Regions from separate parts of the Pseudoalteromonas sp. S1650 genome, predicted to be linked through region 3. Evidence: predicted binding sites of a transcription regulator. Region 3 holds the regulator's gene; each other region holds the start of a gene.

Region 1 (4,201 bases), on a different contig from region 3:
GATGCTAACTTCTTAAAAGGCTTAAACGTAATCAAAGGCCAAATTACTTATAAAGAAGTAGCTGAAGCTTTCAACATGGAATATGTTGACCCACGTACAGCAGTCGAAAATGCTTAATTAGCATTGTGAAACAAAAAAAGCAGCGAAATCGCTGCTTTTTTTATGCCTGTTTGCAAATAAATTAGTTTATCTGCAAACAATTATATTTCTGATTAACGACGCTTAGTTTGTTTAGCGCGTTGATTGTGCTTTTTAACCGCCTTACGGATTTGGTTGATTTTGGCACGTTTGTCTTTACGCTTTTCAGGAATAACCGACAGCTTAGTTTGCGTTTCGCGGCCTAGTTGTACTGTTTTGCGTAAATAGTTAACCGTCTCTAAATCAAGTTCAGCCCAACCACCTTGTGGCAAGCGCTTATCAAGCTCTAACTTACCGTAACGAATACGGATAAGACGCGATACTTCAACATCTTGTGATTGCCATAAACGACGTACTTCGCGGTTACGACCTTCTGTTAAAGTCACATTGAACCAACGGTTGATACCTTCACCACCCATAGGTTTGATGTTTAAGAATTTCGCAGGACCATCTTCAAGCTCAACGCCTTTTGTTAGAGTGCGTAGCGTTTCGTTAGTCACTTCACCAAACACACGAGCTGAGTACTCACGCTCTACTTCGTAGCTTGGGTGCATTAAACGGTTAGCAAGTTCACCGTCGTTAGTAAACAGCATTAAACCTGCGGTATTAATATCTAATCGGCCAACTGCAATCCAGCGTTCGCCATCAACACGTGGTAAACGGTCAAATACCGTACGACGGCCTTCAGGGTCTTTACGTGTACATAACTCGCCTTCTGGTTTGTTATACATAAGTACACGACAAATACGGTCGGCTTTGTCTTCAATTTTTACTACGTGACCGTCAACACGAATTACATCGGTTGCTTCTACGCGGTCGCCTAAACGAGCCACTTTACCATTCACGCTCACGCGGTTGGCATCGATGTATTTTTCCATTTCACGACGTGAACCCACGCCAGCACGGGCTAATACTTTTTGTAACTTTTCAGTTTCTACATTACTCATTCAGATAGTTCTCTCACAGAAGGATCGCTCAATAACTGGTTGATTTTACTCTCCTGAAGTTCAGGTAACGGCGGTAATTCATCTAAACCAGCTAATGAAAAATAATCTAAGAAAGCGGATGTTGTGGCAAACAACGCTGGGCGCCCGGGCACCTCTTTATGGCCAACAACCCTAACCCACTCTCTTTCTAATAAGGTTTTAATAATTCCTGAGCCAACAGCAACCCCCCGTACTTGTTCAATTTCACCACGGGTAATAGGTTGTCTATAGGCAATCAAGGATAAAGTTTCTAGTAGTGCTCGTGAGTATTTAGGTGCGCGCTCTTGCCATAAGTTTGCCAGCCAAGGCGCTAAACTAGCGCAGGCTTGAAACCTGTAACCGCTGCCTACTGCAACAAGCTTAATGCCTCGGGTTTGATAATGCGTTTGAATTTGTTCAATTGCATTATTAATGCGCGGCATAGATACGCTTAAATCAGCTAATACTGTCTCTTTTAAATGACGTTTAGACACAGGTTTTCCAGCAACAAAAATCGCGGCTTCTATGATTTCGACTAACTGTTCATCACTGATACGTTTTGTGGCCATTGCTACTAAAGGTCATTTTAAATCACTAACGCTCTATTATGACAGAAGTCGGCCAAGGTTGGAAAAATTATTGTAAAAAAGCCAGTGTAAAACACTGGCTTTGGGGGATATTTATAAATGAATTTTGAAATTAGCTATTTTTAACCATTTCAAGGGCATCATCTTCGGCAACGTCGCTGCCATATTTGCTAATGTAATTAACAAACTCAGTGCGGCTTATACGCTTATCTTTGTTGCTATCCATATAGCCAAAGTGATTTGCGATATCGTCGTCATCGGCTTCTTCAATTGAAACATAACCATTTTTGTCGTTATCTAACGATTTAAAGTCATTTTCGATTGGGTCAAATTTAGCGATTTCAGCTTTAAATGCTGATTCAGATACCTCACTATCAGCTGCCACCTTGCCTGTATTTAATTGCATGTATGCATTAAATTCAGTACGGCTGATTTGCTCGTCCATATTGGTATCGATGTTTGAAAAATGCTCCCAAATTGCATCATCGTCAGCTTCTACCTTAGAGATATAGCCGTCATTGTCATTATCTAGACTGCCAAAATCGCTGTCGATTTTTGCTAAAGAGTTACTTGCAGAACATGCTGAAAGACTTAGTGCTGCTAAAATTGTAGATGCTAAAGTTAACTTTTTCATAAGACATTTCCTTGTAGTCGATTAGATTCAATTAGACTATTTCAAGTTGAATGCCAAAATGCCTTATTGACTAAAATCAAGCACTTACAATCTAGTTAAGTTACTGTTAAGCCTATGATTTAGCAAGCTTTTCATAGGTTGCTGTAATTTTTTCATAAAAAAAGCGCTCCGAAGAGCGCTTTTTACAAATAAGTATACTGTCGCTATTAGATAGCTGCGTTTTGGTAACGCTTAACGAAGTCTGTTACTGCTTCGCCATTACATTTTAACGTGTTTAAGTTGCCAATTTTTTCACGCACAGGTGTTAAACCTTTTTTAAGTGCAGTGATGCAAAGTTGAGTTTCTTTTTGCTCATTTTTAGCAAACACTTCAATCGCTGCTTTTGCTACTTCTTGTGATTGTGCTTTTTTTGCAATTTCACGAATGTCAGTACCGTTACATAAAATGCTTTTTGAAAAACGTGACATTGAAATGCCATGCTTTGCTGCTTCTTTGCGTGCAGCGGTAAACCCTTCGTTTGCACTTAAGCTACATAACTTCGATTCAATACTGTTATCAGCTGAAAAGTAGTGCGGGTTGCTTGCTAATGAGCCAAATGAGATACATGCAAGAGAAAGCATCACTAATTGTTTTTTCATGGTTTACCTTTAAATAGTACATAATATGAACGGGTGGTTTGCGCGCATTATATAAACAAAAATAAGCAGATCAACTGAATTATTTATTTAATTTAATAATTAATAGTGAGTTAACAATGTTTTTAAATTAAGCAGCAATTGATCAACATTTACCCAATTTGATTTTCGTAATTAGCTCATGAATAAGCCCTAGTTTGATGATAGAATTGCGCTAAACACTGAAACAAAAATAATAGGTGCACCATGAAGGTAATCTCATTTAACATTAACGGCCTGCGCGCTCGTTTACACCAATTGCAAGCCGTAATTGATAAACATCAACCAGATATTATTGGCTTACAAGAAATCAAAGTACATGATGAGGCCTTCCCTCTCGAAGATGTGCAAAAAATGGGTTATCACGTTTATTTTCACGGTCAAAAAGCACATTACGGCGTGGCAATGTTATGTAAACAAGAGCCAAAATCAGTTGTTAAAGGCTTTGCAACCGATACCGACGAATCACAGCGTCGTATGATCAGTGTTACCGTGACACAAGAAAATGGTCGTGACCTAACGGTGATGAATGGCTACTTCCCGCAAGGGGATAATATTTCCCACGAAACCAAATTCCCTTATAAGCGTCAATTCTATAAAGATTTAATGACTCACTTAGAAGATAACCACACGCCAGAGCAAGATGTTATTGTGATGGGCGACATTAATATTTCACCGACCGATCTCGACATTGGTATTGGTGAACCAAACCGTAAGCGCTGGTTAAAAACAGGTAAGTGTTCTTTCCAACCTGAAGAGCGTGAATGGTTAAGCACTTTATTAAACTGGGGCTTTAAAGATACCTTCCGTGAACTTTACCCAGAAAAAACTGAGCAATACTCGTGGTTTGATTACCGCTCAAAAGGTTTTGATGACAACCGTGGTCTACGTATTGATGTGATCTTAGCAACTCCAGCTCTTGCTGAGCGTTGTGTTGAGTCTGGTATCGATTACGAATTGCGAGGTATCGAAAAACCATCTGATCATGCGCCAATTTGGTCAACATTTAACGCATGATAGACACACTGCAATGGCAGCTCCCTTTGTGGAGCTGTGTGGCTATAATACTTTGGCTCAGCTTTGATAAGCAAAGCGCATCACAATTATTGGCAACGCCAATAAGACAAGTGGGTGTGCTCGCATGTGCTTTAGTACTTGCGGTACTGTGGCGCATTAAAGCGGGGATATTGCCAGGCCTCGAAT
Region 2 (4,201 bases), on a different contig from region 3:
CACCTAAAGGATTTTTAATTTCATGTGCTAAACCACGAATAAGGTTACGGGCAGCTTGATATTGATGCATTTGATTCGAAGCTTGGTCATGGCGAATTTCATCATCCATTTGGCGGCATTCGAACAGGATATAATTTTCATCGTTGCTACTTATTCGGCGTGTGCTAATAGTTAACTTGGCATGGCGAGAATCGACGAACACCACGTCAGCTCTATGTTGGTGGCAATCGACACCGTCAAACAACGAATACTGAGCAATACGTTTTAAATCTATCGAGTGGTAGTTAAATAGGTTGTCGAACGGTTGGTTGATGATACGTTTTGGGCCTAAACCTAAAAGCTCACTGGCGCTATCGTTTGCGTAAACCAGTTTAAAATCATGATCGAGTAAAATAACGGCAGTACTTAAATTTTTCCAAATACTGTCGAGTAATTGAGAATTAAAATGTAGTTCTCTGAGCATGGTTGCACCATTTTAGTGCGTTTCAATTTAGTGCAGCTTAGCATACTCTTTTTGCTTTGCGAGACATCATGTCGAAAATTCTAATTTCCGTTATTAATTGAAGTTCTGTGCATGAAAAAAGTGCTGACTGGGCTAACTGAAACGAGTTTATTATTTGCATCAAAAAGTTTCGCTTGTAATGTGTGTTCGCCTCGAAAGACCTCTCTTAGAGCAAAGGTCGTGCTATTACTTGGTGCGCCATGAGGTGAACCATCAACGAGTAATTGAACTTTGAAACCAGTTTCAAAACGGGGGCTGACTCGTGTAGTAACATAAACAGAACCTGTATTTTCTCTCACAGTTTCTTCATTTGCGGGGGCTGCAATTGACACTTTAAAGTTAACAGGGACTGCACTTGGAGCAGTATCAAGAATACTGGTATCAGCTGCAGGCATTGTAAGGTTTTGGGTATTTAACTTGACCTCAGTAGCACCGGGGCGAGGAGTATCAGAAAATACTAATACACCATTCTCATCTTTCCAAGAATAGACTTTTTGTGCTGCTGTATAACCAAAAAAGCTTGCAAATAAAAACGATAATACCAATAAGGTTGTGCTTTTCACCCTGCGACCCTGCATTTTTTCACTTAACTAAAACTGTAGAGTAGAACCCGCTCAATTACCATTAAAAAAGCCCGCAGAGCGGGCTTGAGAACACACATTTATTATCTTTTAGATAATTCTGATACAGCGTGTATTACACGCTGTAGTACATTTCGAACTCAACTGGGTGAGTTGTCATGTTAAGTTTTTCAACTTCTTGGCTCTTAAGCGCGATGTATGCATCGATTAGGTCATCAGTGAATACGCCACCTTGAGTTAAGAACTCACGGTCTGCGTCTAATGATGCAAGTGCTTCTTGTAAAGAAGATGCAACTTGTGGGATCTCAGCTGCTTCTTCAGCAGGTAGATCGTATAAGTCTTTGTCCATTGCATCGCCAGGGTGGATCTTGTTCTTGATACCGTCTAGGCCAGCCATAAGCATTGCAGAGAATGCTAAGTATGGGTTCGCAGTTGGATCAGGGAAACGTACTTCGATACGACGTGCTTTTGCAGACGGTACCACTGGGATTCGGATTGAAGCAGAACGGTTACGTGCAGAGTATGCAAGCATTACAGGAGCTTCGAAGCCTGGTACTAAACGCTTGTATGAGTTCGTTGACGCGTTAGCGAATGCGTTGATTGCTTTAGCGTGCTTGATGATACCACCGATGTAGTAAAGTGCTTCTTCAGAAAGACCTGCGTATTTGTCACCCGCGAAGATGTTTACGCCATCTTTACCTAGAGATTGGTGACAGTGCATACCAGAACCGTTATCACCTACGATTGGTTTAGGCATGAATGTCGCTGTTTTTCCGTATAGGTGAGCCATGTTATGGATAACATATTTCATCTCTTGGATTTCGTCAGCTTTTAATACCATTGTATTGAAGCGAGTTGCGATCTCATTTTGACCTGCAGTTGCTACTTCGTGGTGGTGAGCTTCTACTACTTGACCTAGTTCTTCAAGAACTAAACAAGTTGCTGAACGCCAGTCATGTGATGAATCAACAGGTGAACACGGGAAGTAACCGCCTTTAACACCTGGACGGTGACCCATGTTACCGCCTTCATAATCTTTATCTGAGTTCCAAGCTGCTTCTACAGAATCGATTTTGTACATAGAACCAGACATGTCTGATTTGTATTTAACGTCATCAAAAAGGAAGAATTCTGGCTCTGGACCGAATAATACAGTGTCAGCAATACCAGTAGAGCGCATGTACTCTTCAGCGCGTTTTGCAACAGAACGTGGATCACGCTCGTAACCTTGAAGTGTTGAAGGCTCAACGACGTCACAACGTACGATTAGTGTAGCTTCTTCAGAAAACGGGTCCATTTTCGCAGACTCAGGAACAGGCATAAGTACCATGTCTGATTCGTTGATACCTTTCCAGCCAGCAATTGAAGAACCGTCAAACATTTTGCCGTCTTCGAAGAAATCTTCATCAATTTGATGATGAGGAATAGAAACATGCTGTTCTTTACCTTTGGTATCAGTAAAGCGTAAATCAATGAACTTAACGTCATTTTCTTTGATAAAATCTAAAACCGATTGTGACATGTGTCCTCCAATTGTTGGGTTTTATTTTTGCTGCATTATTGCTTTTCGCTTATATAAGCTGGTTTCGTGCCATGTTTTTAACACCTTGTTTAGGCTTGTAAAAAGTGAACAGGGTTTCGTTTTGTTAACTTTTATTGCACTAAGTTGGTGCGTAAAAAGATCATTCTGGTGCGTAAAAAGTGCGACCTTGTTTTGCACAATTATTGAGCGTGCCAATTTTTCGGTTATGAACACGATTTAGTGCCAAAATATGGTTCAAAAACTAAAATTTCGCCAGTTTTGAGCTCAGATTCACTTTAATTTTCATAAATTTGTCATTTATAAAACAGATACTTATAAAAAGCCTGAAGAAAGTTTATAAATTTATATTGGATAAACTTTCATCCATGCCATTATTAAGGGATAATATGCGCCCTTTTAAATCCTATGCTGGGACATCTGGTGAAAACGCAGGTGACTGCGTAGATCTTGCAGGATCAATGAGATTCAATTTCTCTGAGAAAAAATATGAGCATCGAAAAGTTAAGAAATATAGCGATTATCGCCCACGTTGACCACGGTAAAACAACTTTGGTTGATAAACTGCTTGAGCAATCAGGCACATTAGAAACGCGCGGCGGTAACGAAGAGCGCGTAATGGACTCAAACGACATTGAGAAAGAACGTGGTATTACCATTTTAGCTAAGAACACAGCTATCTCTTGGAACGACTACCATATCAATATCGTAGACACCCCAGGACACGCTGACTTCGGTGGTGAAGTAGAACGCGTACTTTCGATGGCTGACTCAGTATTACTACTTGTTGATGCTCAAGAAGGTCCAATGCCGCAAACGCGTTTCGTAACGCAAAAAGCATTCGCACAAGGTTTAACGCCGATTGTTGTAATCAACAAAATCGACAAACCAGGTGCACGTCCTGACTGGGTTATGGACCAAGTTTTCGATTTATTCGATAACTTAGGTGCAACTGACGAACAGTTAGACTTTAAAGTAATCTATGCATCAGCTATCAACGGCTGGGCAACAATGGATTTAGACGAGCCATCAGATAACATGGAACCAATGTTCCAGATGATCGTTGACGAAGTATCTCCACCGGATGCAGATCCTGAAGGTGCTTTCCAAATGCAAATTTCTCAGCTTGACTACAACTCATACATCGGTGTTATCGGTGTAGGTCGTATCAAGCGTGGTACTGTTCGTCCTAACCAACAGGTTACTGTTGTAAGCGCAGACGGTACTAAGCGTAACGGTAAAGTTGGCCAAGTAATGAGCTACTTAGGTCTTGAGCGTCATGAAGCAGAATCTGCAGGCGCAGGTGACATCATTGCAATCACAGGTCTTGGTGAGCTGAAAATCTCAGACACTATCTGTGATGTAAATACCGTTGAAGCATTACCACCGCTAAGTGTTGATGAGCCTACAGTAACAATGACGTTCTCTGTAAATACATCACCATTTGCTGGTAAAGAAGGTAAATTCGTAACTTCACGCAACATTCTTGAGCGTTTACAAGCTGAGCTTGTTCACAACGTTGCATTACGTGTTGAAGAAACTGACAACCCAGATAGCTTCCGTGTTTCTGGTCGTGGT
Region 3 (4,201 bases):
AGTCGAATTAATTATCGCTACAGGCAAACCAGCTTACTTCGAAGAAAAGCAAGCTGATGGTACCGTGATGAGCGCCAGCGCCGAAGAAGTTCGTTATGATGTTGCGAAACGCTTCTTAACACTCAATGGCGAAGCTGAAGTCACTCAAGCGGGTCAAAAAGTAACGGCAAAAAGCATTACCTATGATATGGCTCAACAGCTGATCAGCGCAGAAAAAGACGAAAACTCAACAGATCGTGTACACACTATTTTAGTGCCTGTAGAAAATAAAAAAGACGATAAAGGCCAACCATGAGCACATTAAAAGCAGAGCTTTTAGCTAAAAGCTACAAAGGCCGCCAAGTGGTTAAAAATGTCGGTCTTGAAGTTGAAGCGGGCAGTATTGTTGGCTTGTTAGGGCCAAATGGTGCAGGTAAAACAACGACCTTCTATATGATTGTAGGCCTCGTACCAAGCGACAAAGGAAAAATAAGCATCGATGATAACGATATCACGCTTTTGCCAATGCACAGCCGTGCGCGCTTAGGTATTGGTTATCTACCACAAGAGTCGTCTATTTTTCGAAAATTAACAGTTTACCAAAACTTGATGGCCATATTAGAGACCCGCAAAGATCTTAACAAAACAACGCGCGAAGAGACGCTTAACAACTTATTAGATGAATTTAGCATTCAACATATTCGCGATAGCCAAGGTATGGCACTGTCAGGTGGTGAACGACGCCGCGTTGAAATTGCACGTGCATTAGCCGCTAATCCTAAATTTATCCTTTTAGATGAGCCTTTTGCTGGTGTTGATCCTATTTCGGTGTTAGATATAAAGAAAATTATTGAGCACCTAAAAAATCGTGGTATTGGTGTACTTATTACTGACCATAATGTTCGAGAAACCCTTGATGTTTGTGAAAAAGCCTACATTGTTTCTCATGGGGAGCTAATTGCATCAGGGACACCTGAGCACGTATTAGCTGACCAAACTGTACGTGATGTTTATCTAGGCGAGCAATTCAGGCTGTAACCATTACGCCACCGACTAGAGCATCTGCTAGACTTATACAATGACAATAAATCGATAACAGTGTCTTCACCGTTACCGATAACTTAAAAAGGATTGTTAGGGATACATGAGGCAATCATTACAGCTGCGCATGGGCCAGCAACTTACAATGACTCCACAACTGCAACAAGCCATTCGCTTGTTGCAGCTCAGTACATTGGATCTCCAGCAAGAAATTCAAGAAGCGCTTGATAGTAATCCTCTGCTTGAAGTGGAAGAAGCGGATTACAACGAAGAAAGCATCGGTAAGAATGAGCAAAAAGCGGAGTCTGACGATGTACAAGTCAGCGCGTCTGCCGACGAAGCACCTAGCGAATTCGAGCAAGAAAGCAGTGATGCTCTGAGTAAGGATACGGTTAGCGATGACTTAGCTATGGATGTTACGTGGGATGAGTACATGAGTGCCGCCCCATCAACATCGTCTGGGCCAATGCCTGAAGACGAGTCTATTTACCAAGGTGCTTCAACAGAAACACTGCAAGAATATTTAATGTGGCAACTACAGCTCACACCATTTAGTCCTACCGATGAAGCGATTGCCGTTGCCATCGTTGAAGCTATCGATGACTCAGGTATTTTAACGGTTAGCTGCGAAGATATTGTCGAAAGCTTTAATCAAAATAATGATGAAGAAGAAATCGAACTCGATGAAGTTGAAGCTGTCTTAAAAAGAATACAGTTATTCGATCCAGTTGGTATCGGCGCGCGAAGTTTACAAGAGTGCCTGTGTATACAACTTCGTCAATTCGATGCCAATACGCCATATTTAGCTGAAACTAAAATGGTTTTATCTGAGCATATCGAATTATTAGCAAGTCGCGACTATCGCACTTTAATGAAAAAGACTAAGCTTAAAGAAAACGAGCTTAAAGAAGTGATGACGCTCATTCACAGCTTAAATCCTAAGCCTGCGGATAGCATAGTACGCGAAGAATCTGAGTACGTCATACCCGATGTATCAGTGAAAAAAGTGAAAGGCCGCTGGGTAGTCGAGTTAAACCCAGATTGTATGCCAAAAATTAGAGTGAATAGCCAATATGCAGCGATGTCTCGCTCTGTTAAATCAAGTAGCGACAGCCAATTTATTCGTTCTCACTTACAAGAAGCAAAGTGGTTTATTAAGAGCTTAGAGAGCCGTAACGATACTTTACTAAAAGTGACCAACTGTATCGTGCAACAACAGCAAGCTTTCTTTGAACATGGCCCAGAAGCAATGAAGCCAATGGTGCTAAACGATGTCGCTGAAATGGTCGAAATGCATGAATCGACGATTTCTCGGGTTACAACACAAAAATATATGCATACCCCAAGGGGAATTTTTGAGTTGAAATATTTCTTCTCAAGCCATGTCAGCACCGAAAATGGTGGTGAGTGTTCTTCTACAGCAATTCGCGCTTTAATCAAGAAGTTAGTTGCTGCAGAAAACTCGGTTAAACCATTGAGTGATAGCAAAATTGCAGATATATTGGCTGAGCAAGGAATTAAAGTAGCTAGACGTACAATTGCAAAATATCGTGAGTCTCTAGCAATACCTCCGTCTAATCAGCGTAAAAGTCTGATTTAGACGTTTTACATAGAAGGAAAATGCTTATGCAACTAAATTTAACTGGTCGTCACGTAGAAGTCACTGATTCATTAAGAGACTATGTAAACACTAAGTTCGCAAAACTAGAAAGGCATTTTGATCATATTAATAATGTTCATGTCATTTTAGATGTAGAAAAATTAAGCCAAAAAGCAGAAGCAACTTTACATGTAAACGGAGGCGAGTTGTTCGCTTCTACAGAACATCAAGATATGTACGCAGCAATTGACTCATTGATCGATAAACTTGATCGCCAAGTCATTAAGCATAAAGAGAAATTAGCTCGACATTAAATTATGAAACTTAGTTCACTTACTAATCAGGACTGCAGCAAAGCTGCGGTCCTTTTTAATAGCAAAAAAAGAATTCTTGAGTATATTAGCGAGTTAGCTCACCAGCAGTTTCCTCATTTATCTCAACAAGATATCCTAGATGCTTTTCTGAACAGGGAAAAGTTAGGTAGTACAGGTATCGGCCGAGGAATAGCTATTCCCCACGGTCGAATGAGTGGTGCTGATGAACCTCATGCATTTATTATTGTCAGTGAATCTCCCATCAATTTTGATGCGATAGACAATCGTCCCGTTGATATTTTTGTGGCACTCATCGTACCAGATGGCGATTGCCAGTTGCACTTGAAGACCTTGTCAACAATTGCTGATAGACTTAAAGATAAAGATTTTTGTAAACAGTTGCGAAGTGCTACAAGCGATCAGCAACTATTTCAAGTAATTGCATCAGAGGCATAAATGGAATTAATAATTATCAGCGGTCGCTCAGGCTCGGGGAAATCGGTCGCTTTACGAGTTCTTGAAGACTTAGGCTACTACTGTGTTGATAATATTCCTGTCAACCTACTGCCTTCGCTCGTGCGAAGTGTTTCTGATAATTATGACAAAATTGCCGTCAGTATCGACGTACGTAACTTACCGAAAGAGCAGCAAGAGTTTAATGATATTCTTGAGTACCTGCCAGGTTTTGCAAACCCAACACTATTCTACCTAGATAGTGATGACCAAACCCTAATTAAGCGCTTTTCTGAAACTCGCCGTTTGCATCCATTATCGATTGATTCTTTACCGCTTGATCTTGCCATTAAACAAGAAAAAATCCTGCTTGATGTGCTGATCACCCGCGCTGACTTTATGATTGATACCACTGATTTGAGTGTTCATCAGTTAGCAGAATCAATTCGTGAAAAGATTTTAGGTAAGAAAGATAAAAAACTGATTATTACGTTTATGTCGTTTGGTTTTAAGCATGGCATTCCAAAAGAAGCTGACTACGTTTTTGATGCACGCTTTTTACCGAACCCACACTGGGAGCCTGATTTAAAGCCACTAACCGGCCTCGATCAGCCTGTCAGGGATTATTTAGCTAGCCACAGCATAGTGCAAAAATTCACTTGGCAGATTCAAACCTTTGTACAGACTTGGTTGCCACATCTAGAGCGCAACAACCGCAGTTACCTAACCATTGCAATTGGTTGTACAGGAGGCCAACACCGTTCTGTTTACTTAGCGCAAACAATTGGTGAAAGCTTTTCTAAAACTCATGCTA

What was found. Region 3 encodes sigma-54, which starts transcription at its own class of promoters, with help from an activator protein. Its sites were predicted from a motif close to GTTGGCACGNNNNTNGNNT; they were not measured.
Region 1: the regulator sigma-54 is predicted to act here: its motif matches at 2,364-2,382, upstream of CWB80_RS05345 (EF-hand domain-containing protein).
Region 2: the regulator sigma-54 is predicted to act here: its motif matches at 2,661-2,679, upstream of glnA (glutamate--ammonia ligase).

What each region holds. Positions count from the first base shown of each region.
Region 1 is NZ_PNDF01000018.1:30,494-34,694, reverse strand. It holds gene ald (alanine dehydrogenase) at 1-117, shown strand, start outside; gene rluB (23S rRNA pseudouridine(2605) synthase RluB) at 213-1,085, opposite strand; gene scpB (SMC-Scp complex subunit ScpB) at 1,082-1,672, opposite strand; gene CWB80_RS05345 (EF-hand domain-containing protein) at 1,803-2,324, opposite strand; gene CWB80_RS05340 (hypothetical protein) at 2,531-2,962, opposite strand; gene xthA (exodeoxyribonuclease III) at 3,206-4,015, shown strand; gene CWB80_RS05330 (energy-coupling factor ABC transporter permease) at 4,012-4,201, shown strand, end outside.
Region 2 is NZ_PNDF01000008.1:189,399-193,599, forward strand. It holds gene glnL (nitrogen regulation protein NR(II)) at 1-463, opposite strand, end outside; gene CWB80_RS02080 (DUF4124 domain-containing protein) at 544-1,080, opposite strand; gene glnA (glutamate--ammonia ligase) at 1,199-2,605, opposite strand; gene typA (translational GTPase TypA) at 3,113-4,201, shown strand, end outside.
Region 3 is NZ_PNDF01000115.1:14,023-18,223, forward strand. It holds gene lptA (lipopolysaccharide transport periplasmic protein LptA) at 1-295, shown strand, start outside; gene lptB (LPS export ABC transporter ATP-binding protein) at 292-1,017, shown strand; gene CWB80_RS21600 (RNA polymerase factor sigma-54) at 1,124-2,620, shown strand; gene hpf (ribosome hibernation promoting factor) at 2,647-2,934, shown strand; gene ptsN (PTS IIA-like nitrogen regulatory protein PtsN) at 2,938-3,390, shown strand; gene rapZ (RNase adapter RapZ) at 3,391-4,201, shown strand, end outside.